3 regions of the Amedibacterium intestinale genome follow, and region 2 is predicted to be linked to each of the others. Evidence: a T-box and tRNA genes for the amino acid it is inferred to sense, from the RefSeq annotation. Region 2 holds a T-box; the other regions hold tRNA genes.

Region 1 (9,045 bases), 1.1 Mb from region 2:
TGGAAGTGGGAAAGCCGCAGACAGGACATGAAGTAGTCTTTGGGGTAAGCTTGATCCTTACATGAACACCATCATCCTGATGATTTACCTGGAAAGAATCTATCTGTTCTTTCTGGAGATGAAAGAGATGAAGGATATAGTCGTCACTGATGGACGCAGAAGTAGTATCGTTTTTCATAAAAATCAAAAGAAAACATCAAGAACTGAAAATACAATGGATGTTTTCATCAACCTCCAGTCTATAATGATCATTACAGTGTCATTATGAAGGCAAAATGGAAGGCAGGAAAGGAATCCTATGTGGGAATGAAAAGAAAGCCGCGCAACTGAGCAAAATTTCTATGAAATCTATGAATATGAAAGACGAAAAAATCAGTAATTGAAGGGAAATAGGAAATATTCAGTAAAAAGGAATGATATCGATGAAAGATGGAGTAAAAGTAAACTGGATCAAGAAAAAGGTTAGAATGATCTTTATCAGTATCGTGATCGAGAATGATTTCTATTACATCAGAAGCCAGGAGTCTGGTGTAAGGAATTAAAGAAACAGGAAGGATGGCGTGAGTCTTGTGACAGTGAGGACAAATAATCCTGCATATCTTTAAGGTAATAATACCATTATGTGTAAGTAAAGATCTTTTATAATAAGCATGAAAATGAAATCCAAGATGAGAACAGCATGGACATGTGATGGAAGAAAGTTCGATCTTAGAAATATAGTCGTCATAAGATTTTTGAGATATGTACTTGAGAGAAAAGTTATTAAATGTTATCATAAAGATGCCTACTTTGGGTAAGTAAGAACCTAGGTCGCTAAACTTTGTGGTTCTTACTTTTTTTATATATTGATTTAAAGATATGATAACATAAATGATGATCGAAATAATGAGGAAATATCAGAAAAGGTACCCCAAAGATGATGAGAGCATGAAAAAAGCTGCAGTCACTAAGACCACAGCATAAAGTGTTGTCCTTTCAAACACCACGTAATTTTAGATTACCGAAATAGTTTTATGAATTTACCTATATATCTATTCTATATGAAATATAAGAGGATATAGATTAAGAGGTTGTATACTTTAATAAAATAATCTTGAAATAGACGTTTAGATAAGTCTGGATGATGTTTTGTTAAAGGTTTTTATTGAAAACGTACAAAAAACATTTTAATTGTTATGATAGAAATTGATATGATATAGCTAGTGTTTTATGTGGTTCTAATCATTATATACTTATTCTTAAGTACATACTAAATAAAAATGTTTATATTGTATTTTTAGATAAATTATATCTTAATTATGATATATATAAATATCATAAAAAATTAAACGATTTGTAGAAGAAATGATATTTTTAACAAAAAAAGTAAAATAAGGGTTGCATAAAGTGAAGGAATCTGATATTATATTAGGGCACTGATGAAAAGAGTGTTAGATGTGCGCCCATAGCTCAACTGGATAGAGCGTTTGACTACGGATCAAAAGGTTGTGGGTTCGATTCCTGCTGGGCGCGCCATTTATTTTAAACGGGACGTAGCACAGCTTGGTAGTGCACTTGATTTGGGATCAAGGGGTCGCAGGTTCAAATCCTGTCGTCCCGACCATTAAAATTGGCTGGGTAGCTTAGTTGGCTAGAGCATCCGGTTCATACCCGGAAGGTCGCGAGTTCGAGTCTCGCCCCCGCCACCAATTAGCTAAAAGGACCCTTAGCTCAGTTGGTCAGAGCATCCGGCTCATAACCGGTGGGTCGTAGGTTCGAGTCCTACAGGGTCCACCAAAAAAGTAAAAAGATGGAGGAATACCCAAGTGGTTGAAGGGTCCGGTCTTGAAAACCGGTAGGTCGGGAAACTGGCGCCTGGGTTCGAATCCCAGTTCCTCCGCCATCGAATTAAATATCGCGGGGTAGAGCAGCCTGGTAGCTCGTCGGGCTCATAACCCGGAGGTCGTTGGTTCAAATCCTTCCCCCGCAACCAAATGGTCCCGTAGCTCAGTCGGTAGAGCAAAGGACTGAAAATCCTTGTGTCGTTGGTTCGATTCCGACCGGGACCACCATTTGGAAAATAGCGTTTCAGCTGATGAATAAAGGCTGAAACGTTTTTTTTGTATATATGATTTCATTTGTAAAATTGGTGTGAACAAGTGTGAATAAGTGCAAATAGAAGTAGTCAAATCGTAGTCAAAAAAAAACACCTTAATCTGATCTGGTCCCTGTCAAGTGGACACACTAAATAAGTAAAATTTATTACCCAATTGGCATCATGCTGATTGGGTTTTGTTTTTGAGTGACTCCTTATATTTTGCGATTCTTGGATTAAATGCGATTGGATAATGTTTTGGTTTTTCATTATTGATAGCTTCTATTCTTACTTCCATTGGTGCTTTTGAATCAAATCTCGTTTGATAACGTTGATGATTATAGAAATCGATGTATTTGCTAATTGCTTCCACCAAGCTCTCTTTATTATGGATATCATATATCTTATACATTTCTGTTTTAATGATTCCCCATAGACCTTCTGTTGGACCATTATCCAGACAACACGCTACTCTTGACATGGACTGCGTCATTCCTTGTTCCTTCAGCTTGTGCTGGAATACCGGGCTTGTATATTGAAAACCCCGATCTGAATGAAATAGCGGGTGAGCATCTGGATTTAGCTTGATTGCTTGATTGAAGGTGTCTAACACAAGTGCATTATCATTTCGATTACTAATAGACCATGCGATAATAGAACGATCATACAGATCGAAAAATGCACTAAGATATAGTTTTTCTTGCGAATGTGGGACTTTGAACTCCGTTACATCGGTTGTCCATTTTTCATTTGGTCCAGATGCTTCAAATTCTCGGTGGAGTATATTCTCAGCTTTTTGATTCAGCTTGTTTGAAACCGTACAACAGGTTCTTTTTCCTCTGATTGCAGAATGAATCCCAAGAATCCTCATTATTCTACGAACACGTTTCGTATTATAGTGCTTATTATATTTACGATTGATGAAGATACGCATTCTGCGATAACCTAAAATCCCACCATATTTCTGATGATATTCCATGATGATTTCTGCTAGTTTCATATCTTCCTGTTCATTGGCTGTAATAGAGCGATTCAGCCATTTATAATAGGCTGAACGTTTAACACCTAATCGTTTGCACATCCAGCTGATACTATATTTCTTTGCTTCATGAAGTTCTCTGATAGCTAAGTATTTCGCTTCGTTTTTCGTTTTGGAGAATACCGCCTCCTTTCGATTTCCTGTACTTTTTTTAAGAGCTCATTCTCCATTTCCATTTCCTTAAGCTGATGCTCAAGAAGTTTTACCTTACGTTGCAGTTTCTCTGTTTCGCTTAGCTGTTCTTCAGTCTTGTGCTGTCCGCGACGATCGATAAGACCTTCCTCTCCAGCTGATAGATATTTTCTAACCCATTGATATATCTGCGTGTATGAAATATCAAATAGTTCAGCTGTCTCCTTATAATTCTTGTTGTGTTCCAAACAGTAATTTACGATTTTAATACGTTCTTCTTTTGCTGTTTTTCTGCTGCGATCTTTCATATAAACCTCCGGCTTAGGATCATAATCCTTAAGTTCTTCAAGGTTATTATACTTCTTAATCCAGCTTCTGACAGTACTGTATGAAGGAATTTCATATTTGATGGCAATATCTACGAGAGAACCTTCTCCTGCAAAATATGCTTGAACTACCTGTTGTTTGAACTCTTTAGTATATTTTGCATTATGTGTTTTATGGTTGAAACATCTAGGTCCCAATGACTGATACATCTTTATCCATGTACTTATTGTCTTCTTATCGATATTAAAATCATTGACAAGCTCTCTTACACTTTTCTCTCTGTTTAAATATTGTTCACAAATATATACTTTTTCTTTTGTTGATAACTTTGGCTTTCTTCCCATAGAAAAATCCCACCTCCATAGATACACGTTTGTTTATTTCGTGTGTCTACTTTAGTGGGATCATATCAATACATGATGTTTTTCACTTTGTATTAAGGTGTTTTTAGTTTTTATTCTAATATAGTTAAGCGTTTATTTATGTTGCAAGTATAGAAGAAATAAACTCATAATCAATGCAAAAGATGTTTCTAATAACGTGGAAACACCTCCATTTAAAATATATAAAAGTAATTCTAAAAAAATAAACACAAAATAAAATTTTAGATAACTTATGTTTATGTTAAAGGTATGTAACGTTTGATAACATAAAAAATGCAAGAATACTAGTATGTATATAACAGTAGCAAACATTGCAAGTCTTACATGCCATTTTGACAATAAAGGGAATTGAAAAGGTTTGTATGGGAGTAAAATACATACCACCATCAATATAGTACTAATATATAAGAATATTTTCCCCCATTTATTTGGATAATTATATGACTGCATTAGTTCTTTTGTATGAATTAAAAAGAATGTTGCTATGGATAATGACCATATAAATAAGTATAGCGGATGTTGAAATTTATTTCCTAAGCCAGACATATTTTCTGACAATGGCGGTATTAAAGTATAAACATATAGATTTAAGAAAATTATAGCACCTATATGTAACATTTCCAGAAGTGAAAGCTTTGAATAACGCATGATATCTCCTTTCGTAACGTGAATGATTATAGCATGAAAATTATGTGTAATTATGTGAAAATAATTTTTTTTTGTATTTTCTATTTTCCTGTACGTATAAAGTTATGTAGAAAGTTGAGGAGACATTATGATTGATAAGATAAAGAAAATAGAATTTAGAGAAGATGGATTTATAGAGGTTCATTTAAAGCGAATAAAAGATTTTGATGATTACCTTTATCAGCAAATTTTAAATGACGTCAACTGTCTACCTTGTATTCGTGATCCAAAGTATCGCTCTCGGTTATATTTTGATTCAAAAGGTTATGTTTCTTTAAAATCTTATTTAGGGGAACATGAGTTCACGCAGGAAGAGTTGCTTGATTTTCTCATTATTCTATTTGAACGATTTGTTAAAAACCGAATTACAAAACCAGCTATTACTTCTTTAGAATATGTTTATCTTTCTTCTGATACAAATGATTTCTGTTTTCTTGTTTTTCCTGTTGCTCATGAATATTGGAATCAAGAAAAAGAAATATATACATTATTTCTGCAAGAGTTGCTGAAAGAATTGCACGCAAAAGATTCTTATGAAGTATTTGGTTGTTTATTATGCTTTATGAAAGAAAAAGAAAGTTCTTTTCCAGTTTTAATATCTCGTTTACAGCAGATTAAAAACAAGCATAAGAAAAAAATAAAGTGGTATCAGAAATTTAAACATAGAGAAGAAACAAAGTTTCAAATTCGAGATATACCAAGAGCGCTTAGGTATCCAACGAATTTACAAGAAAGTCTTGTAGCAGAAAAAGAACAAACTTATATTGCATCATCTAACAGAAAGGAAAAAAACAATGAAACGATTGTCTTATTTCAGCCTCTTGATACAGAGGAATGTTATTTTGAAGATCAAGATAGTGGTGAAAAATATATTATTAAAGGTACAAATCTATCAATAGGCAGAAATCCAGATAATGAGATGTCGATAGATGATAAAAGTGTTTCTTCTTATCATGCGGTATACGATTCTAAAAAGAAAAGCATAAAAGATCTTCATTCTTTAAATGGAACTTACTGTAATGGAGAAAGAATTATTGAAAAGCAACTACAGGATAATGATGTTTTAACATTTGGAAACAGCACTTATGTTTTTCATGATAAGAGAAAGGGGTAGGTTATGAAAGAAATGCTTCTACATGGTCGTTATGAACAAAGAGAAGTAATAGGTAGAGGAGGGAGTTCAAGTGTTTATCGTGTTTGGGATCATTTATTAAATAAAGAGTGGGCAATGAAGGTTGTGGAAAAGAATGCACATCAGGTAATAAGAAATGCATTTAAAAAAGAGATATATGTATTAACAAAGCTTGCGTATAAAGGCATTCCATCGATTATAGATACATTTGAGGATGATACCAAGATGTATGCGGTTATGGAAATTGTTAAAGGGCAGTCAATGGATATCTATGTTAAAGAAAAAAAGATAGTACACATTCATCGATGTATGCATAACGTATTAGAAATCTTACAATATTTACATAAGCAATCAATTTTATATCTAGATTTAAAGCCACAGAATCTTATGGTTGATGAGCAAGGTAACGTTTGGCTGATTGATTTTGGAAGCTGCTGTTTCTATTTTGAACGACAAAATGTAATGACAGGAACTCCCAGGATTTGCTCCTAAAGAAATTATGGAGGAAGGTATTGCAGATTATACTAGTGATATTTATAGTTTTGGAAAAACATTTCAAACGCTTTTATCTTATACATCTGCTGAATCAAAAGAATATTCCATCTTTTTAAAAGTTTTAAACAAATGCTGTGCCGAAAAAAAAGAAGCAAGATATAAAAGTATCGAAGAAGTAAGTGAAGCATTAGACTTAAAAAAAAGCAATAGAAAAAAAAGAATACTCTATATCCTTGTTATTTTCAGTATCTGTATTTTTCTATCTTTTGCATTATTTAAGCATATAAAGAAAAAGAACGAAGCCAATTATATGAAATTTATGCAAAATACAAACTATCAGGAAGCTGTAAAAATATTTCCTGATAGAGAAGTAACGTATATAGAGGCATTTGATTTTTTTAGTAATAGTCAAAAAGATGCACTAAGTGAATTGGAACATTTAATTCAAATAAGTGATACAAAAAATATAGAAATCTATAAATTTCTCTTTTACAAATATTTAGAAAAGGATGAGATGCACTATTATCGAAAGGCGAAGCAGATTTTAATTAATCAATTAAAAGAGTGTAAAGAATATGTTCATTATGTAAGTGTTGTATCTATGCTTGCTTATCCATATCCACTTACAAAACAGGATACACAGAAAAGCATACAGGATTTAAAACAAATAGAAACAGATATTAATAATTTCGCAGATAAAAGATTACTGCAAGATCAATTATTATGGCTTTATCAAGTATATTACGCAAAAGAGGAAGTATTTCAGGAAGAAGCCTTTATACAGGAATTGCAAATAATTGAAAAGCTTAAAAATACACTATATGATAAAGGTTTAACAAAAACAGATATATTACAAATGAAAGCAGAAAGTCTTTATAGACAAGGACTATATTATCAACGTCAGGAGAATATACAAGATATGAAAAAAGCTTTCTATGAAACGTTAAAGATAGAAGATTCTTTAAGAAATGATGTTATTTTTAGAATAAAAGCTTCTATGTATTACATTTTGACAGGATATGAAAGTGATAAAAGTATTGATTATTTGAAACAATCTATTCGTTACCTAAGGCAAATAAAGCAGCTGACAAGACAAGATGAGATACTGGAAAAAGAAGTAAAAGAAAAGTTAGAGATATGGGGGATAACGTATGTGGGAAATAATTGAGGTTATAAGTTTATCGTGTGGGATGGTTTTAGGGAGTATAGGCATGATCTTCTTATATAAAGAAACAAAATTATATAAGTAATATGAATTTAAAAAACAGAGTCATCATTTTAATAAATAAGGAGGAGTCATATGAGAAAAAAGATATTTTTAATAGGAATAGTAGTTCTTCTATTGCTGAGTAGTTTTTCAACTTATATCTTTGCGGATGATGTAGAAGAAAAAACGATAGAATTTTTGATTAATGAAGAAGAGATTAAAGAAGGATATAACAATTTTGTAGAAATGAACATAGATATTCCAAGTGGTTTATTTGAGAAAGACATTGAACTTTATAAATTACAGAAAAAGCAGAAAAAGAAAGTAGAAACAGAGTGGGAACGGGTTGAAGATACTTATACAGCAACCATTCCATTTTCTGAAGATGGAAGATACAGAGTTGAAGTTGTTTTACCTGGAAAAGAAAAAACTTATTTATCCAGCGAATTTGTAATTGATCAACAAAAACCAACTCTCATCTTTAAGGCAGGTAATAAAGAATTTGAGAGTTTACCTGATTTTGTAAATAAGAAAGAGAAAATAGAAATATCTTTTCAAGATAAAAATTTAAAAAAGGAAACGACATCAATATCTATTAATAAAGATGGAGAAGTAATTTACAGTGAACAGGGAAAACGACATTATGACTATAACTTAAAAGAAGAAGGAACTTATGTTTTTCATGTTTATGGAGAGGATAAAGCAGGGAATTCAATTACCTATTCAAATGAGGACTTTCCTCTACATGTAGATTTTAAAAAGCCTGTCTATCGCTTTAGTGATGGTATAAACGTTATATCGAAAAATACAGTTTTTTATGCACAGCAGGATGTATATGTAGAAGTAGAAGATCTTAATTTTCAGAAAGACAAAAGTAAAGTATATGTAAATGAACAAGAATTAGCAGGAGAATGGATTAAAAAAGAAAATCTATGGGTAATGAAAATTCCATGTTCTACATCAGGTAAATATACATTGGGAGTATATCTTGAGGATCATGCAGGGAATGTTGTAGAGAATTTAAAGGCTTTACAATTTGAATTAGATACTTTATTTCCAGAAGTAGAAGTACGATTAAATGATACAAATATTGATCATGCGTCAAATTACTATAACGAAGAGCAGCGACTAAATTTTATTGTTAAAGAAAACCATCTAAATAAAGAAAAAAGTGCTGTTATGGTAAATGGGAAAAAACTGCCATGGAAAAAAACAGAAGGAGGTTATCAGGGGGAAATTGTTTTAAAAGATGGAACTTATGAAATAGCTTATGAGCTGCAGGATAAGGGTGGACATAAAATAGAAAATAAGTATCCATCATTTATTGTTGACAGTAGAAAACCTGAAGTTTTAGGTAGCAATAAAAAAATAAAAGATTTTGAGAATAAACCGTTTCATCTGCAGTATAAAATTAAAGAACCTAATATAGATATTGAAAAAAGCAAATTATATCGCTTGCAAAATAATGGAAAAGAAGAAATCCCTGTTAGATGGAAAGAAGATGTTTTTTGGTTTGCAGATATGAATTTTGTAGAAGATGGAACATATGATTTGGTTTTTGAAATATGG
Region 2 (12,202 bases):
TTATTTATTGTCTGTTATATGACTTATTTATATATCTTATTTATGTCTAGTATAAAAATAAGCGTAAGTATCAATTTTCTCAAAAAATATATATGTATTCCAATCTGTTTTTGAAGGTGGTTCATCAAAAGTTATGACAATACCTCCTGTATTATCGAATGCAGAAGGTTTTCCTAATTCATAATAAACTTTATTTTTCAAAACAAATACTTTTTTTCCAGTCATGAAAGAGAGATAAGGTAAATAATTATTATTCTCTAATATGGAATAGGAACGTAATATAAAAATAGGTTTGTATACATAATATTGACGTAAATTTCCAAATGTCGGAAAGAAAATAGAAAGTAGAAAGACTACCAAAATAAATAGGGTTTGAAGAAAAGCTTTCTTTTTAAAAAAACAAAGAAGAGTATATAGTAAAACAAAAAGCCAAAGGATTATAAGAATAGTGTATGTAACATACATATATGGAAATTTTAAAATCATTTTATGAACAAGCATAGATATTGATAAGATACAGATAAGAATATATTGTTTTTTGTCTATATGGAGAAATTTATAAAAAAGACTTAAAAGAAGTGTAAAAAAGGTAATGAAAACTAATGTCATGAGAAAAATTGTAAATTGTAAAAAATGCATATACTTCACCTGATACATCGAATGATCGTATAGTTTAATCCTTTCTTTTTATTCATGTTGTTTACAATAGTTGGATGATATTTGATTAGCATATTATAACATATATCAATGAATATTAATGTTTTATTGAAGTGTAAAATAAACTTCATATAGAATTTTTGATTATCTTTTTTATCTTCATGGTCAAACACGGTAATATAAAATTTACCATAAATTTCTAAAAACTTTTAAAGTGTGACATGTGTCATAGAAAACTATGTAAAAATCATATAAGATGTAAATGAATCCATAAGTCACGAAAGGTTTTATATCGTAAAGAGTAGAATTTTATGTGTAAAATAATGAAAGAGAGGTGGAATGTCTATGAGTACGCATAGTGATTTATATGAGTTGATTCAACTGTCAAAAAACAAACAGAAAAATAGGATGGATATCAAAAACATAAGAGAATCTATGAATTCGCATATGAAAATACGAATACTGGAAGAAGGTTCTTCTATTTTAACGCCAGATATCGTTGGAAACTATGTGGTATTTGTTTTGACAGGTAAATATTTTCATTATCGAACTTCAAAAGCAGGTAAAAGAAATCTTATTGCTTTGTGTCAGGGACCAGAATGGATTGGGATTGACCATGTACTAGATAAAGAAAATGCAAATATTACAGAAGATTTGGTTTTGGAAAAATGTACGGTACTAGATATTGAAAAGGAATACTTCATTGAATGTTTAAAAAGTGATGGAGATTTATCCGTATATATTATTCAAAATTTATTAGGGAAAATGTCTTCTGCTTCTACTCGCGTTGATGTGATGTTATTGAATGATGCGAAAACACAGGTACTTATATGGCTGATTGAATATTGGAACTTTTGTAAAGCGCAAGGGGACGAGTGTGTGATCACATTAAAAAATGAATATATTGCGGAAGCAATTGGAATCAGTACAAGAACGCTGTATCGTGTGTTAAAAGACTTAAAACAGAAAAATATCGTATCTATTCGTAAAAATAACATCGTTGTAAATAAAACGCAGATACATCTAATAAAAGAGATGATTGTGAACAAAAAGTTTTAAGAAAGAGAGAACAAAATGAAAGAGAAAAACTTAATGACTGATATTTTTAAATATTCTCTAGGTGGACTAGGGATAACGTTAGTTACAAATTTAGTAATGACCTATTTTAATTTCTTTTTAACAGATATTTTTGGTATTACAACCTTTGCGGTTGCGGGCATTATGCTGGTTTCTAGAATTGTAGATGCAATTACAGATCCTTTGATGGGAATCATTGCCGATCGTACACATTCTCGCTGGGGGAAATTTCGTCCATGGTTAATGTTTTTTGCACCGGTTTTAGGAGTCGCAATTTTTGTGCTTTTCTATTCGCCACAGATTTCAGAAAGTATGAAAGTTATCTATGCTTATGCAGTGTTTATTTTATATTCCATTATTGTAACGATTGTATCCATTCCTTATTTTGCGCTAGTGCCGGTACTATCAAAAGACGCACATACAAGAACGATTATCATTTCTTGGAAAAGTGTGATGTGTCAGGTAGCCGTTTTATGCATTAGTGTATTTGCACTTCCGATTGTAAATGCATTTGGTGGTGGACAAAAAGGATGGGCTTCTTTTGGGGCATTGATCGGAATTGTTTCAACTTTGTTGATCTGGGTAGCGGCAAGTGGTGCAAAAACACATGATGTGTGTATCGATGCTTCCATCAAAAAAACAAAGGAAAAAACAACAGGAAAAGATATTTCTGTTTTATTTAAAACAAAACCATTACTACTTCTTATCGTAGCATTTGGATTATCATTTTTAGCAAACACATTACTAAATTCTGCGAATATGTATTATTTCAAATATGTATTACATAAAGAGAACTGGATACCAACGGTTATGTTTGTGACAATGAGTGCAAGTATCCTTGCCTCTATGGTTTTACCTAAGCTTGAAGCAAAATTTGGAAAACGTAACTTATTTATGTATACATCTATATTGTGTGCAATTCCTTTATTCATCATTGGTTTTATGCCGACGATGGGGATGGTTGGATTAAGTGTTTTATTGGTTGTATTTGGATTTTTCTATGGTTTGGTAAGTGCATTGCCATGGGCAATGGTTCCTGATTGTATTGATTTTGCACAATGGAAGTATGGGGTACAGCCAAATGGGTTATTTACCGCAACATTTACCTTTATTCAAAAATGTGCAACAGCTATTGGAGGTTTTTTATCAGGAATCTTACTTGGATTTGCTGGATTTATCGCAAATCAGGAACAAAGTGCACAAGCATTGCAGATGATTATAAATTTACGTTTCTTCATACCGGCAGTATTGTTCGTATTAACGATTTTGGCATTGTATTTTTATGAAATTACTCCAAAAAAGACTAAGGAAATTGCGGCAGAATTAGAAAAGAGAAACAATAATTAAGAAATTAATAGAATATTTAAAAATAGGAGGCTTTTATGAATTTATTAAATCAAAAATATTCAAAAGAAGTAAGCGATATTATTAAAAGCAGTGCACAGTATCCTTCTTTAACAAAAGCAGAAGATGGAACTATGTATGTTTGTTATCAGGAATATAAAGATGGACATGACTGCATTGTTGCAGGTGTTTTAAATCAAGAAAAGGATACCTTTAGTGAAGTTGAGAGAATTTCCGGTGAAGGCGAGGCTTTAAAACCTGTATGTGTTTCTAGTGGAAATCAAATTTGGTATGCATGGGGAGAATGTAGAAATCAGGTATGGGGAATTTACTATCGAAGCTATGAAAATGGAGTGTATGGTGAAATTCACTGTGCGGAAGAGGGAGAAGCCTTGTTTTATCCATGTCTGTATGCAAAAGATGGAATTGTATATTTGTTATGGAATCGTCAATCCAGCAATGCGGGTGAAATTGTTTTATCAACGATTGATGAAGAAGGTATTCATGATGTACAGGTGGTTTCCACTTCAAAAGAAACGTATCGTCCAAGTATTTGTATCACAGAAGATCATACAATCTATGTGGCATATGATTCTTTTAACGGAACAACTTACGATGTGATTGTAAGAGCATGTAAAGATCAAGTTTGGACAGAGGAAAAAGTAGTAAATACTTCAAAAACAGCATGGGCAACACAGCCATTACTGGCATCTTTAAAGGATAAAGCTCTTGTATGCTGGTATGATTTCAATCATGGTTCTGATTTCTCTTATCATAGTGCAGTCGTATTTGAAAAAGATGGAAAAGCAAATGTAGAAGAATCTTGCTGTTTTGCCAGAGGTATTGACTGGTATGAAGATATTGCGATTTCATCAAATGCTAAAGGAGAAGTAGCTTTTTCTTATTCATGGGGAAAAACAAAACTGCATGCAAGACACTATGATTATGAAAATAAATGGTCTGATCCGGTTGTATTTACGTATGATGAAAATAGTTTTGCCTCAAACCAGAGAGTTCTTATCGACGAGGATGGTACGATTCACTTGGCATGGCAATATGGAAACCAAAATGGACATAAACCTATTCGAAATGCGAAAGTTGTGTATACATGGCTAAACAAAGATGAATATGATTCTTATGTTGACTTGGAAGCAGAAAAAGTAAGTGACCCTTTTACACGTCCAATCGAAGCTAATAAAACATTAGATCGCATAGATGATGAAGAAGTAAAAACATGGATCAAGAAAAATGGATATGCTGGCAAATTCCCAGTGTATGGAGACATTCATGGACAAAGTGGTATGAGTGATGGTGTTGGAGAAATCGATCAGTATTTTAATTCCGCCAAAGTATGGGGAAAATTGGACTTCACAGCTTTAACGGATCATGATTGTTATCCAGACTGGTTAAGTCAATCAGAATGGGAATGGATTCGTACGACTTCTCAATTATTTAACGTGGAAAATAAAATGGCTACGCTTTTAGCTTATGAATGGACACCAAATGAATATCGTTATGACTTTGGACATAAAAATATCTATTATAAAGGATTTGAAGGAGAAATCTATCGTTCAGGGGATGAAGGCGGTATGACACCGGATCGATTGTTTGAAAGTATTAAACAATACAAGGCAATGGCATTCCCGCATCATCCTGCCGCAAGCTGGAAACTTGTAAGTGCCGCAACGGATTGGGCATTCCATGATGAAGAAGTACAAAGAATGGTAGAAATATTCTCTAGACATGCACCATTTGAGTACTATGGAAATTATTCCAAATATACAAAAAATAATATGCAGATCGAACGATGCAGTGTACAGGATGCTTTGGAAAAAGGATACCATTTAGGTTTTACTGCAGGCAGTGACTCACACCAGATGGAACATGGGGTTGAAGGTGGTATCACGATTTCCTTTGTAGATAAGTTAAATAATGAAAATATTTGGGATAATTTATATGATCGCTTTATGTATGGTACAAGTGGAGCTGGTATTTTAGTATCTTTTAAATGCGATGGAAAAGAAATGGGACAAATCGTAGAAAAACCAGTACATAGCAGTGTCGACTTTACAGTAAGTGTTTTAGGAACGGATAAATTAAAAGTAGAAGTATTATGTAACAATAAAGTAATTGAAGAAAAAGTATCGGATGGAAGAGAATGTGATTTTACCTTTACAAAAGAAGTGAATGAACAAGAGGATTTCTATTATGTAAGAGTAACACAGGAAGATGAACATCAGGCATGGTCAAGTCCTATTTGGGTAAAAGGAAATAAATAAACATAAAAAAGTCTTTGTTTTCAATGGTTTTAAACAAAGACTTTTTTACATATGTAGAAGCTAATGAGTACACCAAAATAATTTAAGATGACATCATCAATATCCATAGATCCGCTAAAAGTAAAAAGCTGTAAAATCTCTACGAGGATAATAAGAAAAAGCATAAAAGGTAGAAAATGAGCTGCTTTTTTCATAGAAGGAAATAATTGTGGAAGAAAAAAAGAAAACGGCATAAAGATGATAATATTTCCATATAGATTGGTATGTGCAATCATGTTGGAATAATAAGGATTGTGATAAATCTGTATCATAGTATGGATGGTTTTAAAGGGATGAAGATTGGTTGCGCTATTCCATTGCTGGCGAAGAGTTTCCAGGTAGTTTCCATTCATCATGGATATATGATCTCTGGAAAATTCAGAAGCAAAAAACAACAAATACAATAAAACAAAAATATATAGAATAAAGAAAAAGGACAGGAAAAACTTATAACATTTTTTGCGAGTGAGATAATGTTTCATAGACACCTTCCTTTTTTCATATGCATAGTATGATACTTTAAGTATTGATTATGCGCAAGAGGAAATTTCTTACGATTTCCATATAATTTTTATGCATATACAATTTTGGAAAGTGTAGTATAATTATAAAAGAAAGGTTGTGTGCTTATGATGATTCATATTTGTGAAAACTGTCATACGCCTATTTCTATGAAAATAATTAGAGGGAATGTACATATATGTTGTCCTGGTTGTCATCAGGCTTATTGTCTTGATCAGAAAAGTATAAAGCGATATATGTTTATTCCATTTTTATGTGTTATATTTGCTGTTATGACAAGTATGCATTTTTTAAAAGATGCATCTATTGACATAAAGACGATTTATATTCTTGGAGTATCTTTTGTTTTGGCTGCGCTGTTTACATGGCTTTGCGTAAAAATAGGGATACTGAAATATGAAAAGAAAAAGGAGAATAAATAAGTATGCGTAGAAATATAAAAAGTAAGACAAAAGAAAGCAGAACACCTTCTAATGTCGCATATCTTCAAAGAAAGGACTACTGGGATTGTTTTCTTTCTTTTGCGTTAGATGTTTCTGTAATGTTATCTCCAATGATGTTGTGGAACCTTATTCTTTTAGCTGTGCTGGGTAGTCTTTTAAGTGTTACCGCAATCTTTATTGCCAATATTATTGTAGGAGTCTTGATGGGGTTGTCTATCTTTTTCTTTAATAGTTCTATTATCAAGAAAACAAAAGGACGCACATTTGGAATGTATCAGTTTGGTTTTGCGATAATGCGTGAAAATGGTAAAAGAGCAAGTCAGAAAGTTTGTTTGATGCATGAGGTTTTAGGAAATGCAATTCCTTTTGTTGTGCTGATGATTTTTACAAATGTTATTGGAGTATTTGTATATTGGGCATTAAATGGAATAATTTTCCTGGTGGATAAAAAGCATCGCAATCTGATTGACTTTTTATTAAGAACATATCTGATTAGAGTAGAAGCTGAAACAATAGAAAGTAAACAGGAAGTGAAGGCTCCTGTTACAGAAAAGAAAGTGGAATCTGTTTCTAAAGTATCATATCCTCGCAATCACATTGATTTAAGGGTACGTTCTAACTTCAGTGCTAATGGGGAATATAATGTGGAAGAAATTTTCCAGATGGCTGCAAAAGAAGGAATTCATACGATTTCTATTACAGACTGGAACAGTGTAAAAGCAAATGCTCTTGCTGTAAATATGAGCAAGCTTTATAATATTAACTATGTTCCTGGTATTGAAATAGGGGCAGAATATAAAGGCAGAAGAGTGCGTGTTCTAGGATATTTTATTGATTATAAGAATGATATATTTACAACAATTGAAAATAATGGCTTGGTAAATGAAAGAAATGCCAGCTTAGAAAGAGTTAGAAGATTTGAAAAGATATTAGGTGTACAAATTCCTGTAGAACGCCTGCTGCATACAAATCGCTTCCAAAGGATTTCTGGAAGATTACTGGTGCGACATGTATTAAATTCTAGCTTATACGATGAATGTGAAGTATTAAAGCCATATCGCAAGATGGAAATGAACAAAGCAGTAGAAATTTTATGTCAGGAATATTTTGCATATGGAAAACCTTGTTATGTGATGATGAAATGTCCTCCTTTGCAGGATGTCTTGGATGTCATATCATTAACAAATGGTGTAGCGGTACTTGCGGATGGAGCTGATTTCCTGCATGATGAAGAACTGATGAAGGATATTCTCTCTCATGGAATCGAAGGAATTGAAGTGTTCCAGTCGGCATATAATAAAAAACAGATGGCTGATTTATTGCGCTATGCACAAAAAGATAAATTGTTAATTACTTGTGGAAGTGGATTTACAAGTAGAAAACAGGGAAATGAATTAGGAGACTGTCATTGCCCGGAAGAAGCAGAAAGTTTAATTATATCTTTGATTCGCGCAAAAATGTAAATACTGATTTAAGACAAACTTTAAGGATGGCTGAAATCTATCATAAAGTTTGTTTTTTTGTTTTATAACATGAATATCCCATAAGGTATATACTAGGATAATGTTTATTGTGCTATAGTGATATAGAAGAAAAAGTAAAAAATAACAGATAAATTTGTATTTTCATCCTTTTGCATCGTAATTAATTATGAAAGATAAAAGAGGTGAAAGAATGATAGAAAATACAGAATTGGGTAGTGCAGTTGAAATTAGAGGAAAAGGAAAGGCGTTTGATGATTACTGTAAAAGAGTATTGTCAAATAAAGATGTAGTAAGTTATATACTTGAAAAACTTATCTTAGATAACAAGGGATATTGCGGTATAAAAGAAAGCAATATCGTAGATGAAAGCATACCAGGTGCAAGAATAGAGTATGATAAACTCTATGAAGTAAAACTTCCTAAAACGAAGATATTTGTAAACATAGAAGCACAAAGCAAAGAAAATCCAGGGTATCCATTGATGAACAGAGCAGTTTATTATGTGAGTAGGTTGATAGCTAAACAAAAGAATAAGTCAGAAGGGTTTATGAAATCAAGGTATGGAGAAATGAAAGAAGTGTATTCCATATGGATCGTAATGGATATGGATGTGAAAAAAGAGGAAATGATAGAAGTACATACATTTCCTGAAAAAGAGGATAAGACATTGATGAATATCATTATGGTATATCCATTAAAAGAAGACAGTGAAAATGAAGTCATCAGATTTTTACACATTTTATTTGTATCGGATATGGAAGTAGCTAAGAAAAAGCAGATATTAGAAGAAAGATATAAAATAAAAATGACAAGAGAACTAGAGGAGGCAATGGATGATATGTGTAATGTAATTGAATATTATGAAAGAAAGACAAGAGTAGAGGCATTGGCAGAAGGGAAAGAAGCAGGTATAGTTGAAGGAGAAGTAAATACAATGCTCAAGGCTATAGAAAAAATAGAAAAAAATATGAATTTGAGCAGAGAAGAAGCAATGGAGATTTTAGAGATTGATGAAGAATTAAAAACTAAGATTTTAGATAGGTTAAACAGAAGGAAATCATAAATTCATTTACGTATTTGTATCCGATATAATCCTTGTAAAAGAAATGCTTGTAATACAGTATGGATTTCTATATAATTGTATATGGTAAAAATCAAAGGTAATGACAGGAAGAGTACTGCATTTTGAAAACCTAGAGAACAGATGGCAGGTGGAAATCTGTATGAAGAAATGACAGGAAAATGGCCCTGGAACCGCTTTTTTGAATGATTAGAAAAAGTCGTGAATCTAGCGTTAAGGATTTGAGGTGTACATTTGTACACGAAAAAAGGTGGTAACACGAATCTCTCGTCCTTTGATGAGAGATTTTTATTTTCTAAAAGGGAGGATTTACTTATGTGTGAAAACTGCAAGAAGAAACCATATTTTATCACTACAGCAATTGCTTATACATCAGGAAAACCACATATTGGAAATACATATGAAATCGTATTGACTGATGCGATCGCGCGTTATAAACGTCAACAGGGATATGATGTATTTTTCCAGACGGGAACAGATGAACATGGTCAAAAAATTGAAGAAAAAGCAAGAGATGCTGGTATTACACCAAAACAGTTTGTAGATAATGTTGCTTCTGTTGTTCGTAAAAACTTTGATATGATGAATACATCTTATGATTACTTTATTCGTACAACGGATGAACAGCATGAAAAACAAGTGCAGAAAATCTTCAAAAAATTATATGAAAAAGGTGACATTTATAAAAGTACCTATGAAGGAATGTATTGTACACCATGTGAATCTTTCTGGACAGAGAGTCAATTAGTTGATGGCTGCTGTCCAGATTGTGGTCGTCCAGTGAAAAAGGCAACAGAGGAAGCGTATTTCTTTAAAATGCAGAAATATGCCGATCGTTTAATTCAGTATATTGAAGAACATCCGGAATTTATTCAGCCAGAATCTCGTAAAAATGAAATGTTGAATAACTTTTTAAGACCGGGACTACAGGATTTATGTGTATCTCGTACTTCTTTTACATGGGGTGTACCAGTCGATTTTGATCCAAAACATGTTGTATATGTATGGGTAGATGCTTTGACAAACTATATTACATCTTTAGGATATGATGCGGATGGAAATCATGGGGAAAACTTTAAGAAATACTGGCCTGCTGATGTACATATCATCGGGAAAGATATTTTACGTTTCCATACAATTTACTGGCCAATTATCTTAATGGCACTTGATTTGCCACTTCCAAAACAGGTATTTGGACATCCTTGGCTATTAGTTGGCGATGGAAAAATGTCTAAATCAAAAGGAAATGCGATTTATGCTGATGAATTAGTACACTATTTTGGTGTAGATGCAGTACGTTATTTCGTTCTTCATGAAATGCCATTTGCTCAGGATGGAACAATTACCTGGGATTTGATGGTAGAGCGTGTGAACTCTGATTTAGCAAACGTTTTAGGAAACTTGGTAAACCGTACAATTTCTATGCAGAATAAATACTTTGGCGGTGTAATTAGCAATCCATTAGAAAAAGAAGCTATTGATGAAGAATTGATCTCATTGGCAATGGATACACCAAAACGTGTAGAAAAAGCAATGGATACCTTGCATGTTGGAGAAGCCATCGATGAAATTTTTGCGCTTTTGAAACGTTGTAATAAATATATTGATGAAACAACACCATGGGTTTTAGGAAAAGATGAAAGCAAAAAAGATCGTTTAGCAACCGTACTTTACAACTTGATGGAAAGTATCCGTATTGCGGCAGTACTTTTAAGCAGCTATATGCCAGAAACTTCTGAGAAAATCTTAGATGAATTAAGTACTTCACAAAGAGATACAGAAAGCTTAAAAGAATTTGGTATGTTAGAATGTGGCCGTACAGTTGATTCTAAACCAGAAATTCTATTCGCTCGTAACGATATGAAAGAATTTATGGAAAAACTGGAAGCTGATAAAAAAGCACAGGAAAAAGCAGAAGAAAAAGCTTCCAAAGAAGATAAAAAAGATGTGAAAGAAGAAATTTCTATTGAAGATTTTACAAAAGTAGAATTAAAAGTAGGGACAATTATTTCGGCAGAAAAACATCCAAAAGCAGATCGTTTGTTAGTAGAACAGATTGATTTAGGAGATGAAACACGTCAAATCGTCAGTGGAATTGCGAAATCATTTAAACCAGAAGAAGTAGTAGGGAAAAAGGTAGTTGTGGTAACGAACTTAAAACCAGTAAAACTTCGCGGGGTAGAAAGTCAAGGTATGATTTTATGCGCAAGTACAGAAGATGATTTGGATATTGTTTCCATTGCGAAAGATCTTCCTAATGGAACGAAAGTAAGCTAGTTTATGAATCCGAAACAAAAGGTTACGATTTTTGGTTACGTAGGACTATTAATTCTTGTAGGACTTGTGTTTATCATCAAAGGATGGCAAGTGCAGGAACAAATACTTCTATTTCTTGGGATTTTGTTGATCGTGATGGGTATTGGAAGAGGTATAATGTTGAAAAAATATCTTCCAGGCGATAATGATGATACAAAATTAGATGATTATTTAGAAGATGAAGAAAAAGAAGAAGATAAAAATTAAAAAAATTATAGTAGCTACTTGCGATATAGACAAAGTATTGTTATAATTGTATAGCACTTACTTTGGGCCCGCATGAGGCTTAAGGCGGAAGGAGAGTATATTATGAAAAAAGGAATTCATCCAGAATACCACCGTATTATGGTAAAATGTACTTCTTGTGGAGCTGAATTTGAATCAGGTTCAACTGCAAAAGAATTGCGTGTTGATACTTGCTCAAACTGTCATCCATTCTTTACTGGACGTCAGAGATTCGCTGCTGCTGCAGGACGTATTGAAAAATTCAACAAAAAATACGGACTTAAATAACAACAATTACAAAGAAAAAAGAGTTATGACAGAAGGACAAATTGTTCAAGAAGTTATGACTCTTTTTTTAATATAGTAATATAGCTATGTATTCTTTATATGCGATAAATGGTCATATGACTTGTAGGAATGCTTAGAAATAAGTACGATATAGATACTTGTAGAAGTAGTATAGTTTTGAAAAATGAAAGAATACTAATACTAGTGAAAAAATAAGGAGATTATTTATGAGTAAAGTATTATATATAAAAGCAAATATTAAAGAAGAAGGGCAGTCTAGAACATTTCAAGTATCCGACCATTTTGTAGAAATGTATAAAAAGAATCATCCGGAAGATGAAGTCATTACACTGGATTTATATAAAGAAGGTATTGATTTTTTAAGACCACAGGATTTAGATTCTGTATTTGGGCCTAAGACAGAAGAAAGTAAACAGCACCCTGTAT
Region 3 (12,202 bases), 1.0 Mb from region 2:
TATCGGTTTCGTGAAGGCTTATCGAATTATCTTGTAGGTTTTTTCTTCAGCAGTATTACACCAAGTTCAACAGGTGGACAATTTGCACAAGCTTATATTTTTAAAAAGCAAAAAATAAAGCTTAGTGATGGAGCTAGTATTTTATGGGGTGATTTTATTATATTCCAAACGACATTAATGATTTATGTCACTATTTTGTTTTTTCTTCGCTATTCTTACTATGTGGAGATAATGGGAGGGATCTTGCTTGTTTTTATTTTAGCTGGATATGGAGTCAATCTTGCCATTATTGTAGTATTATGGACAATGGCCTTATTTCCCAAATTATATGTGAAATTGAGTGGAAATGTAGTTCGTATTCTTGCGAAATTTAAAATTGTAAAGGATAAGGAAAAAACACTTGTAACATGGAGTGAACAGGTAATGTCTTTTACAAAAGAAATTAAGCGTCTGCATCATGAAAAAATGTTGATTTTAAAAACAGCAGTTTTAAGTGTTTTGCGAATGAGCGTTCAATTCAGTTTGCCATGGGTAATTGCGAATGCTTTAGGACACCCACTGGGAATTGAGTACCTTTTAGATTGTTTGGCTTTGTCTAGTTTTGTTATGATGGCAAATGCATTTATTCCCATTCCTGGTTCAAGTGGTGGGACCGAATTTGTATTTACGATGCTGTATGGGTATTTATTACAAGATTCAGCGTTAGCTAGCAGTATTATGATCTTATGGCGGTTCTCTACATATCATTTCATCATGATAGCAGGGGCAATTACTTTTGTGATATTAAAACATAAATACACAAAAGAAAGAATTAAAGAAAGAGGTATATAGGGGAGGATTGTTCATTTTATGAGAATTGGACTTTTTACAGATACTTATACACCGGATATTAATGGGGTCGTATCTAGTATTGTAACATTACAAAAAGAATTGGAAAAAGATGGACATGAGGTCTTTGTAATTACTAATCACAAAGCTTCTCATACAAAAAGAGAAGGAAATATTCTGCGTCTTCCTGGATTAGAACTAAAATGGTTATATGGATATAAATTGTCTACACCTTATCATTTTAGTGCTAGGGATGAAATTGAGAAGATGCATTTGGATATCATACATGTTCATACAGAATTTGGAGTTGGTATGTTTGGAAGAATTGTTGCGAAATACTTAAATATTCCAGTAGTTACAACATATCATACAATGTATGAAGATTATACTCATTATGTAAATCGTTTTGATATTGAAGAGATTGAAAAAGTTTCTAAAAAAATAGTATCTAGTTTTTCTAAAGTTCTTTCTGATAGTGCACAGGCTGTGATTTCACCAAGTGAAAAAACAAAAGAAACTTTATTAAAATATGGTGTTAAGACACCTATCTATGTTATTCCTACAGGACTTTCTTTTGAAAAATTTAATCATGACACTATAGATAGTAAAGAAGTAGAAAAGATTAAAGAAATGTATGATCTTAAAGAAGAGGACAAAGTTGTTGTGTTTGTGGGAAGAATAGCTCCAGAAAAAAGTATAGATATTCCCATCGAAGGATTTCGTTACATTACTGATTCACATATTAAGCTTATGATTGTTGGAGATGGACCACAATTAGAAGATTTGAAAAAAATGGTAAAGAATTATGGGTTGATGGATAAAGTTATCTTTACTGGTAAAAAATCAAGTGATGAAGTTCCATTATACTATGCTTGCGCAGATTGCTTCGTATCTGCTTCTTTAACAGAAACACAAGGAATGACATATATTGAGGCTTTAGCTTGCGGTCTTCCTGTATTTGCCAGGTGGGATGATGTTTTGGAAAACTTAGTTGTTGAAGGAGAAAGTGGGTTTTTATTTGATGATGCGCAAATGTTTGCGGAAAAACTAACATCTTATTTCTCTTTGCCGAAAGAACAACGGCAAAATTTCCGTCAAAAAGCGATAAGCAAAGTAACGCAGTATGATGCAAAAGTCTTCTGTTCAAAAGTTTTAAGTGTTTATTATCAGGCGATTGATGATTATTCTCAGGCATATGAAGTTGTGAAAATCAAGACGTTTGATGATTGTGTACGTATTTATGTACAAAATGATTCTGAAGATCAGCCGCAGAAGATATTGATCAGTTTTGATGACTATTTTTCTTACAAAATTCGACTTCATACGATGCTTGATAGATTTACAGTTTCTGATTTTAAACAAAAGGAATTGAAATTAGAAGCATATAGAAATGCTGTTCGAAAATTGCGCGTAAAAGATTATACTCGAAAGGAAATGAAATTGTTCTTTCAAAGAAAAAATATCTTAAGTGATCAAATGATTGACGAAGTATTAGATGAATTAGAGGAAAAAGGGTATATCAATGATGAATTGTATATACAAAATAAAATTGAAAAATTACAGTATTCACTTGTTGGAAAAGGCAATATACGACATTCTCTCATTAATAAGGGAATAAATAGTGAAGATGTGGAAGAAGCTTTGAAAGGGTTAGATAATGAAGGGGAGCTTATCAAGGCAAAGAAGATGGCACAAAAATTGATGACTACTATGAAAGATACTTCCCGTAAAATGAAAAAACAAAAAATTATTAATAAATTGATATCGCTTGGGTTTGATGGTGATATTGCCAGACGTTCTGCTGAAGAATTGGATTATGAGCAAGAAGATGAAAGTCCAGCTTTGGAAAAAACGATTCAAAAAGCATTGCGTAGTTATGTAAGAAAGTATCAAGGAAAAGAACTACAGTCGAAAATTATGTTATATTGTATGAGAAAAGGATTTTCACGAAGTGATATACAATGTAAATTAGAAGAAATGGAGTGTTTGGATGAATAAAAGAATTGAAGACTTAGAAGATGGATTTCGTGGGACGATAACGGTCTTGCTTCTACAGGTAAATAAAGGTGTTACAGCAAAAGGAGCACCTTATCTATCTTTACAGTTTCAGGATAAAACTGGACGTATGGATGCGAAATACTGGAATGTTAATGAAGCGTTACTACATGCATTTGCACCAGGTATGATAGTAAATGTGCAGGGAGATGTCCTTTGTCATCAAAAACAATTACAGTTTCGTGTAAATAAAATGGAAGTTGTGGATAAAAATGAGATAGATATTAATGAATTTGTGAAATCAGGTTCAATAAGTAAAGAAGAATTAAAACAGCGTCTATATGAAAGAATCAGCGAGATTAAAAATCAGACAATTTATAAAATTGTTTTAGAAGTAGTCAATGACTATGAAAAAGATTTCTTTGATTATCCTGCTGCAACGAAAAACCATCATGATTTTTCGGGAGGATTGGCTACACATGTAGTTGGAATGCTGGATTTAGCAGATCATTTATGCAAGCAGTATCCGTTGTTAAATAAAGATGTATTATTTGGGGGAGTTATCCTTCATGATTTAGGAAAGCTAATAGAGCTGAGTGGAGCTTTAGTAAGTGAATACACAGTACAGGGAAAACTGCTTGGACATATTAGTATCATGCAGGCAATAGTATATGAAAAAGCAAAAGAACTTCACTTGGAAAAAGAGGAGGAAACAATGCTTTTAAGACATATGATTTTGTCACATCATGGACAGTATGAGTATGGTTCACCTGTACTCCCAATGCTTCCAGAAGCTGAGATGCTCTATTTGATTGATAACATCGATGCCCGCATGAATACTATAGAGAAAGCATTAAGTGGTGTACAGGAAGGTGAATTTACACCAAGAATTTTTGCTTTAGAAAATCGAAGCTTTTATAAACAAAAGATAAAATAAAAGAGGAACATTTGTTTATTCCTCTTATGAAAAAAAGCATTGTGAATTACTTTGAACTTCACAATGCTTTTTAAATTTTCCTTTTTAATTTTCGCTAATTAATTCCAGGTTATCTAGATATTCACTTTCAAATGCAAGTTTCTTTTCAGCATCACTTGTATATTTTTTTACAAGAGCACTTGATTTCATAACTGGCTGTAATGTTCCTGCTCCAGCAACACATCCACCAGGACATGCCATACCTTCTAACAGGTATCCATTACGTTTTCCAGCTTTTGCCATCATTAACATTGTACGACAGTTTTTCAATCCCTCTGCAGAATCAATCAACACTTCCATATCAGGGTGTTTTTCCTGAATGCATTGTTTTACTGCGTTTGCAACACCGCCACTAACGGCAAATCCACGACCATTTGCAGTTCCTTCGTTAAATGGTTCATCAACAGTAGCTTGTGCTAAATCGATACCTTTAGCTTCAAACATACCCATAACTTCTTCAAATGTAAGAACAAAGTCTACATCACTTCTTATACTTTTGCGACTTGCTTCAAGTTTTTTTGCAGCACATGGTCCGATGAAAACAACTTTTGCATCAGGTTTCTGTTTTTTAATTAAACGACCTGTTAAAACCATTGGTGTCAATGCCATAGAAATATATGGTTTGAAATCTGGGAATAATTTTTTAGCCATAACTGACCATGCAGGACAGCATGAAGTTGCCATAAATGGCTGTTCGTTTGGAACTTTGTTTAAGAAGTCTTCTGCTTCTTCAACTGTACATAAATCAGCTCCAATAGCTACTTCAACTACATCTGAGAACCCTAACTCTTTCAATGCACCTTTTACTTTTTCAGGTGTTACTGTTGGACCAAACTGTCCTACAAATGCTGGAGCAATGGCTGCAACAACTTCTTTGCCAGTTTTCATTGCATGAATCGTCTGGAAAATCTGTCCTTTATCAACAATTGCACCAAATGGACAGTTTACTAAACACATACCGCAAGATACACATTTATCATAATCAATTTCTGCACGACCAAATTCATCTGATTTGATTGCATCCATTCCACAGCTTTTTGCACATGGACGTTCAAGTTTGTTAATGGCTCCATAAGGGCATACGTCCATACAGCGGCCACATTTAATACATTTTTCCTGATCTATATAAGATTTTCCATTTACGATACTAACAGCATCTTTAGGACAAACTTCAACACAAGGGTGCGCTAAACATCCCTGGCATGTATCTGTGACAACAATCTGTTTTTCAGGGCATGCATTACATGCAAATTTAATGATGTTAATTAATGGATCATCATAATATTTTTCCGCAATAGCACTTTCTTCAATGCCTTCGCTAACAGGAGCATGTTCATCCATACGACGTAAAGGAAGTCCGATTCCTAAACGAAGACGTTCCCCAACGATAGCTCTTTCTAAGAAAATGCTTTCTCTATATTTCGCATGTTCTCCAGGAAGAATCTTGTAAGGAAGTTGTTCGATTTTAGTTGCGTAATCTCCTCCTTCATACGCAAGACGGGCAATTTCCGTAAATACTTTTCTACGAATATCTGTTACTGAATTGTAGATTCCTCTCATAAACTTGTTCACCTCATATTCATTATACTTGAAATAGTAAAATTTAAAAGAGAAAAATTAAAAAATTCACAAATAAAATTAGGAAAGGTCGCAAAATAAAATATACTTTTGATTAATTCTTTCTATACCATATATTTGCCTATCAAAAAATACATTATAAACATATAGTAAAGTGAGATGTAGTTATCTCACATAGACAAGGAGGAAACAAATATGTTTGATGAAAGATGGAATGATGGAAAAAATTATGGAAGATGCTGTGATGGTTTTAATGATGAAAGATGGAATAGGGGATGTGGCTGCAGTCAATATGATGGATGGAATAGAAGATGTGGATGCCAGCATATCTCAGTTCGTTCATGCAATCACTGCCAATATCGTGATTTTGATCGCTGCGGCTACAGGGGAAATCGCTGTTATGTCGATGGAAGACGTGATTGCAGAGACAATCGCTTTGAGGATAACGGGGATTTCTGTAATAACTGCAATGACTACTAACTATGAGAACTTTCTCATAGTTTACATACAAACCATTTGCGTTATTTCTATTTTAAGATATAATAGGTTGCATTAAGAGGTGAAAGAGTTATGATTAAGCATATTATATGGGATTGGAATGGAACGTTATTAGATGATTTAGATGTTAGTATGGAAGCATTAAATTATGTGTTGGAAAAAGAAAATCTTCCTTTGGTGCTAGATAAAGAAGAGTATCGGAAATATTTTCAATTTCCTGTTATTGAATATTATAAAAAAGTGGGCTTTGATTTTAATAAGACTCCTTTTTCAGTTCTGGCAAAACAATATATGGATTATTACCAGCCAAACTCTTTGTCTTGTTCTCTTCATAAAAATGTAGAAGAAACGTTGCAGAAAGTAAGATCTAAAGATGTTTCACAGTATTTATTAAGCGCAAGCAATTTGGATTTTTTACATGAGCAGCTTGCAGAATATGATATAAAAAAATATTTCTTAGATATCAAGGGACTGGATAATATACATGCACACTCAAAAGCAGAGCTGGCGAAATGTTTTGTGGAGGAAAGCGGATTTAACCCTGATGAAGTATTGTTTGTAGGAGATAGTGTTCATGATAGTGAAGTTGCGAAATATGCAAACTGTCATTGTGTCTTGATTGCAAATGGACATGAACATAAAAGTAAATTATTGAATACAGATTCCTATGTTGTGGATAATATGAAACAGTTTTATGATTTTATTGTTGAAAATATAAAATAAAACAACTAGATTTATATAATCTAGCTGTTCCAGAATGAAAGCAGCGAAAGGTATGCTTTCTGCGGCTCATTTATAATTTGATAATGTTGAAGATGATTTGGAAATAATCGCTTGTATGGTGGGGTAGTAAAACGTTCATCAATAAAAACAATAACACCTTTATCATGGACGCTGCGTATGACACGACCAGCTGCCTGTAATATTTTATTCATTCCCGGAAACTGGTATGCATAAGCATAACCCATCTTTTTTTCTTTTTGAAAATGTTCTTTTAATAATTCTTGCTGAGGATTGATTTGAGGGAGTCCAACACCTATTAAAATGGTTCCTATTAATAAATCACCTTTTAAGTCAATACCTTCTGAAAACATGCCGCCAAGTACACAGAAATATACATGTAGTTTCTGAGTGCTGGAAAACTGATTTAAAAACATCTTCTTTTCGTCCTCTGATAAATTTTCTTTTTGAATAGTAGTTTGGATGTCAGGGTATTCGTTTGTGAAAGCATCATGAATTTGTTCCATATACGCATAACTTGGACAAAAAACGATATAATTGCCTTTTTTTGATAAAATAACAGCATGTAAATAGGATATAAGGGAAGGAAGAGATAAACTTCGATTCTTATATTTTGTAGAAATAGCGTTGTTTATAAGAATCATCGATTGCTCTTTATGGAAAGGAGAGGGCAATGATAACCGATTTGTTTCATCTTCTCCTCCTAGTAAATCTAAATAATAATCAATAGGGGATAATGTAGCAGAGAATAAGACAGAGGTTCTTCCTTTCTCCATAATGGATTTTAAAGGAGTTCTAGGATTCATACAAAACTGTTTGATAGTTACATCTTTATTCTCTTTATGTATCCAGGTTACAAAGTTTTCATCATAGTAATCCGAAATACGTAAATAATTGACTGCATTAAAATAGATTACTTTAATATCTTCATCATATGTATCATCATGTTCACTTTGTAAATATCCATCACAGTGTTCAATAAAATGATCTATCTTTTCTAATATAGAAAGCTGTGGTTCATTGGAAGCATAAAATTCGTTATCTTCACATAGAGAAGATAACTTTTTAAAATCTGCAAGAACAGACTTGATAGAAGAATGCAGCTGTTTTTCTTCTTTTGGAATATATTTTGATAGCTGCTGGAAAGAACTTTTTGATAGAACAGCACTATACATTTCTCTAGCTCGATCAACAAGGTTATGCGCTTCATCTACAAGAAATATGTAATTTCCTTTTTCCATAAAGAAACGTTTTAAATATACTCTAGGGTCAAATACATAATTATAATCACAAACAATAAGATCTGCATATAAAGAAGCATCTAGACTTAATTCAAAAGGGCAGATAGAATGTTTTTTCGCATACTGAGATAAAATTTCTTTATCCATAAGATCTTCATTGGATAAAAGTTCATATAAAGCATCTTTATTGCGACTGTAATATCTTTTTGCATATGGACAAATATGTGGATCGCAATTTCTTTCTTCTAAAAAACAAATTTTATCTTTTGCAGTAATACCTACACTTTTGAAAGGAAGTTTTTGTTCATATAAAAGATTTAAGGTATTGTATACAACACTGGATGTGATATTTTTTGCGCATAAATAAAAGATTTTTTCCGCCTTGCCTTCTCCAATAGCTTTTAGTGATGGAAAAAGAGTAGAAATCGTTTTTCCGATTCCTGTAGGAGCTTGGGCAAATAAAGAACGTTTATCTAAGATAGTTTTATAAACACCACTGGCAAATTCTCTTTGTCCACTTCGATAATTTTCAAATGGAAATACAAGTGATTTCAAAGACAGAGCACTATTCATGCGAATCTTTTGTGTAAGTTTTGCCCAGCGAAGATAAAGGGATAAAGTTTGTGTGTAAAAGGAAAGAAGTTCTTCTTTTGTTTTGACCTGTCGAAATGTTTTGGTTTGTTTTGTTTCAATTTGGTAATAAGTTAGCTGTACAAGGATATTGTCTAACCCATTTTGCTGTACATATATGTGGGCATAACAATATGCCTGTGCAAAGTGCAGGAAATTGGAATCATCGATTTCATCATAAGGAATAGCAGTTGTTTTGATTTCTTCAAGAATAATGTTATCTTCTTCTTTGAAGATCCCATCTGCACGTCCGTCTATAATGAAATTGATGGTATCGAGTTCTGTTTCTAATTTTAAATAAACTTCACTTTGGTAGTTTCCTTTTCCTTGCGATTGTAGCAAACGATGGATTCTGCTGCCTAGATTTGCACGTTCTATTGAGGCTGGAGTATAAGAAAGATCCCCACTTTTATAAAGAAATTCAACAAGCTCTCTTACAGATAAACGACATTCCAAAAAAATCACTCCACTTTCGTATAGTTTATTGTATACATTTTTTAAGAAATTTACAATGTAGAATGCTTGATTGTCATGTATAATACTTATGTAAAAAAACTGGAGGTTTATAATGAAAGAATTTGTAATTCAAAAAGATGATGCCAATCAACGAGTGGATAAGTTTATCATGAAAACAATGAAGACGATGCCTAAGAGTCTTATGTATAAATATATTAGAAATAAAAAAATAAAAGTTAATCGCAAGCGCTGTGAGATTTCACAAAGATTGCAGGAAGGGGATACCGTACAGTGTTTTATAGCAGAGGAGTTTTTTGAAAATAAGAAAGAATTGAAGTTTCTTAAGGTTCCTTCGAAAGTAAACTGCTTGTATGAAGATAATAATATTATATTATTGTGTAAGCCATCAGGGCTGTTGGTGCATAGTGATACAAAAGAATTGCAGGATAATTTAGCGGATCGTTATTTACATTATTTATATGAAAAAAAAGAATATGATCCAGAAATTTCACAAAGCTTTACACCTGCTTTATGTCATCGTATAGATAGAAATACAGAAGGGATTGTTATCGCTGCAAAAAATGCAGAAGCATTGCGAGAGATGAATAACTGTATCAAGGAAAGAAAAGTTGATAAGTATTATTTATGTATTGTCGAAGGCAAGATGGAAACAAATAAAAGCATCATAGAAGTTTGGCATAAAAAGTTTGAAGATAATCATGTAGAAATTAGCAAGGATAAAAAAGATGGATATCAAAAAGTAGTAACAGGGTATAAGGTATTAAGTGAGAAAAATGGTTTCAGTCTTTTAGAAGTAGAACTTATTACAGGGAAAAGCCATCAAATTCGAGCAGTTATGTCTTTTTTAGGGCATCCTTTATATGGAGATATCAAGTATGGTGCTAAAAGAAATGGAAGACAAGATTATCAGGCACTTTGCGCTTATAAAGTGAATTTTCATACAGAAAATAATTCAATATTATCGTATTTAGATGGGAAAGAATTTATGCTGCAGGATACAGGTGTTGAAAAAATATATAAAAATCTATAAGTGTATTTAAAAGCTGGCAATGTCTCGTTTTTAACAAAAAAAGTAAAATAAGGGTTGCATAAAGTGAAGGAATCTGATATTATATTAGGGCACTGATGAAAAGAGTGTTAGATGTGCGCCCATAGCTCAACTGGATAGAGCGTTTGACTACGGATCAAAAGGTTGTGGGTTCGATTCCTGCTGGGCGCGCCATTTATTTTAAACGGGACGTAGCACAGCTTGGTAGTGCACTTGATTTGGGATCAAGGGGTCGCAGGTTCAAATCCTGTCGTCCCGACCATTAAAATTGGCTGGGTAGCTTAGTTGGCTAGAGCATCCGGTTCATACCCGGAAGGTCGCGAGTTCGAGTCTCGCCCCCGCCACCAATTAGCTAAAAGGACCCTTAGCTCAGTTGGTCAGAGCATCCGGCTCATAACCGGTGGGTCGTAGGTTCGAGTCCTACAGGGTCCACCAAAAAAGTAAAAAGATGGAGGAATACCCAAGTGGTTGAAGGGTCCGGTCTTGAAAACCGGTAGGTCGGGAAACTGGCGCCTGGGTTCGAATCCCAGTTCCTCCGCCATCGAATTAAATATCGCGGGGTAGAGCAGCCTGGTAGCTCGTCGGGCTCATAACCCGGAGGTCGTTGGTTCAAATCCTTCCCCCGCAACCAAATGGTCCCGTAGCTCAGTCGGTAGAGCAAAGGACTGAAAATCCTTGTGTCGTTGGTTCGATTCCGACCGGGACCACCATTTGGAAAATAGCGTTTCAGCTGATGAATAAAGGCTGAAACGTTTTTTTTGTATATGATGTATCTTGTGTAAATTTTACGTATTGTTGTTTCTTCGTTTCTATTGAAATAGTGGCTTTGTAAAATTACGTGTGGTAAAACTAACAAAGGACAATAAAATAACTTGTGGGCATCAGTACCCCAAAGATGTTTATTGAAAACAAGATGTAAAGGATGAGAGAGCTGATCAGCTCTCTCGTTTTTAATATCAGAATGGAAGAATATTTTTGTTTTTTTCTTTTTCCAAAAGAAGTTTCAATCGTAGATTTTCTACTTCCAGCTCCAGCATCATAAGGCGCTGCTTTTTAATGTAAAGTTCTCTTTTGAGCCATCTTTCTTTACGTTGGTAATAAATTTTATTGTTCATTTTCATTTTCTCCTTCCTTAGGGTATAAGTGATAAGTGGTATCTTTATTCAGTACATAAAGCACTCTGTTTCGGAATCGTTTCCAATTGGTATATCCATTGGAATTGTGCTTGATACATTTGATCGTCCTGTTTCTGTTTTCTATGATCCCGCTGTTTATCTTTCTTCCATGTTCATTCGTGACGATAAAAGAATTTATTATTTCAGTCTTCCATCTGGTCATCGTATTCGCAAAGGATGATATTTCAGGTACTTTACAATCCCTGAAAGCACTGATCAGTTCATTGATATCTTTTCTTGCATTATCAAGATCACTGTTCTTATAGAAATATATCATCCTGTCTTTCAGATTCATGGCTTCTTCAAGTTCAGGGTTATACAAACACATATAATGCAGGATATCGTTATAGTTATAGTATCCCTGAAGTACTTTATTATATTTCTTTTCTCTATTTGGATCTGTATATGCAGGATCGTTTGTGAAGAGAAGCCAGTTGAATTTTTTATAAAGGTAATACTGTTTACGCATTCTTTCAGCTTTTTCTATCGAAGCTGCATCTGCATTTTTCAGATCCATGAGCTTATAGTTCTTTAACTGATTCATCGTACGCAGACGCACCTTGTCTACTCTTCTGTTCAGTTCCTGGATGAGATGGAATTTATCCGCAGCTATGGCGGCATTGGGGAACATCATCTTTGCGACGATCCTGTAGGTTTCCCATAAATCAATAGATACGGCCTTTACAGCACATCTTTCTTCTCGGGGAATGAAAGAAAAGTAATTGATGAGTTCGGACTTTTTCCTGCCTGGAAGAAGATCGATGACATTTTGGGAGTTGAAATCCAGAAGGACACATACATAGGAACTGTTTTCAGATTTGAAACTGTAGACTTCGTCGATATTCAGATATTCAGGAAGTTTTCTTCTGGATATCTGGACATGCCTGTCAAAGATGGACATGGCAGAAGTAGAGGATATATGATTTCTCTGTGCAACGCTTTTAAATGTATCGGCAGGGTTTTTCAGATCTCGAAGGACATTATATACGGTCAATAAAGAGATCTTCATTCCCTT

Evidence for each region. A T-box is a leader RNA that pairs with one kind of tRNA and senses whether it is charged. The one in region 2 lies ahead of metG (methionine--tRNA ligase), so its partner is inferred to be a tRNA-Met.
Region 1: it has a tRNA-Met gene. The T-box ahead of metG (methionine--tRNA ligase) is inferred to sense a tRNA for this amino acid. The anticodon was not compared.
Region 3: it has a tRNA-Met gene. The T-box ahead of metG (methionine--tRNA ligase) is inferred to sense a tRNA for this amino acid. The anticodon was not compared.

The regions. Positions count from the first base shown of each region.
Region 1 covers NZ_AP019711.1:329,676-338,720, forward strand. The annotation lists gene A9CBEGH2_RS01650 (ISL3 family transposase) at 1-178, opposite strand, end outside; gene A9CBEGH2_RS12655 (DUF6431 domain-containing protein) at 297-776, opposite strand; tRNA gene A9CBEGH2_RS01655 (tRNA-Arg) at 1,439-1,515, shown strand; tRNA gene A9CBEGH2_RS01660 (tRNA-Pro) at 1,527-1,603, shown strand; tRNA gene A9CBEGH2_RS01665 (tRNA-Met) at 1,612-1,688, shown strand; tRNA gene A9CBEGH2_RS01670 (tRNA-Ile) at 1,700-1,776, shown strand; tRNA gene A9CBEGH2_RS01675 (tRNA-Ser) at 1,792-1,882, shown strand; tRNA gene A9CBEGH2_RS01680 (tRNA-Met) at 1,896-1,972, shown strand; tRNA gene A9CBEGH2_RS01685 (tRNA-Phe) at 1,976-2,051, shown strand; partial or broken gene A9CBEGH2_RS01690 (IS3 family transposase) at 2,256-3,206, opposite strand; gene A9CBEGH2_RS01695 (helix-turn-helix domain-containing protein) at 3,200-3,916, opposite strand; gene A9CBEGH2_RS01700 (FHA domain-containing protein) at 4,731-5,756, shown strand; gene A9CBEGH2_RS01705 (protein kinase domain-containing protein) at 5,760-6,266, shown strand; gene A9CBEGH2_RS01710 (hypothetical protein) at 6,274-7,437, shown strand; gene A9CBEGH2_RS01715 (Ig-like domain repeat protein) at 7,570-9,045, shown strand, end outside.
Region 2 covers NZ_AP019711.1:1,756,840-1,769,041, reverse strand. The annotation lists gene A9CBEGH2_RS08950 (Crp/Fnr family transcriptional regulator) at 1,003-1,716, shown strand; gene A9CBEGH2_RS08945 (MFS transporter) at 1,732-3,081, shown strand; gene A9CBEGH2_RS08940 (CehA/McbA family metallohydrolase) at 3,117-5,357, shown strand; gene A9CBEGH2_RS08935 (VanZ family protein) at 5,387-5,878, opposite strand; gene A9CBEGH2_RS08930 (hypothetical protein) at 6,026-6,340, shown strand; gene A9CBEGH2_RS08925 (RDD family protein) at 6,343-7,824, shown strand; gene A9CBEGH2_RS08920 (hypothetical protein) at 8,036-8,908, shown strand; T-box leader at 9,000-9,204, shown strand; gene metG (methionine--tRNA ligase) at 9,242-11,203, shown strand; gene A9CBEGH2_RS08910 (hypothetical protein) at 11,207-11,449, shown strand; gene rpmE (50S ribosomal protein L31) at 11,552-11,755, shown strand; gene A9CBEGH2_RS08900 (NAD(P)H-dependent oxidoreductase) at 11,983-12,202, shown strand, end outside.
Region 3 covers NZ_AP019711.1:317,337-329,538, forward strand. The annotation lists gene A9CBEGH2_RS01570 (lysylphosphatidylglycerol synthase transmembrane domain-containing protein) at 1-831, shown strand, start outside; gene A9CBEGH2_RS01575 (glycosyltransferase) at 850-2,826, shown strand; gene A9CBEGH2_RS01580 (3'-5' exoribonuclease YhaM family protein) at 2,819-3,760, shown strand; gene A9CBEGH2_RS01585 (4Fe-4S dicluster domain-containing protein) at 3,845-5,359, opposite strand; gene A9CBEGH2_RS01590 (hypothetical protein) at 5,573-5,857, shown strand; gene A9CBEGH2_RS01595 (HAD family hydrolase) at 5,948-6,598, shown strand; gene A9CBEGH2_RS01600 (ATP-dependent DNA helicase) at 6,619-8,952, opposite strand; gene A9CBEGH2_RS01605 (RluA family pseudouridine synthase) at 9,056-9,994, shown strand; tRNA gene A9CBEGH2_RS01610 (tRNA-Arg) at 10,110-10,186, shown strand; tRNA gene A9CBEGH2_RS01615 (tRNA-Pro) at 10,198-10,274, shown strand; tRNA gene A9CBEGH2_RS01620 (tRNA-Met) at 10,283-10,359, shown strand; tRNA gene A9CBEGH2_RS01625 (tRNA-Ile) at 10,371-10,447, shown strand; tRNA gene A9CBEGH2_RS01630 (tRNA-Ser) at 10,463-10,553, shown strand; tRNA gene A9CBEGH2_RS01635 (tRNA-Met) at 10,567-10,643, shown strand; tRNA gene A9CBEGH2_RS01640 (tRNA-Phe) at 10,647-10,722, shown strand; gene A9CBEGH2_RS01645 (hypothetical protein) at 10,969-11,127, opposite strand; gene A9CBEGH2_RS01650 (ISL3 family transposase) at 11,117-12,202, opposite strand, start outside.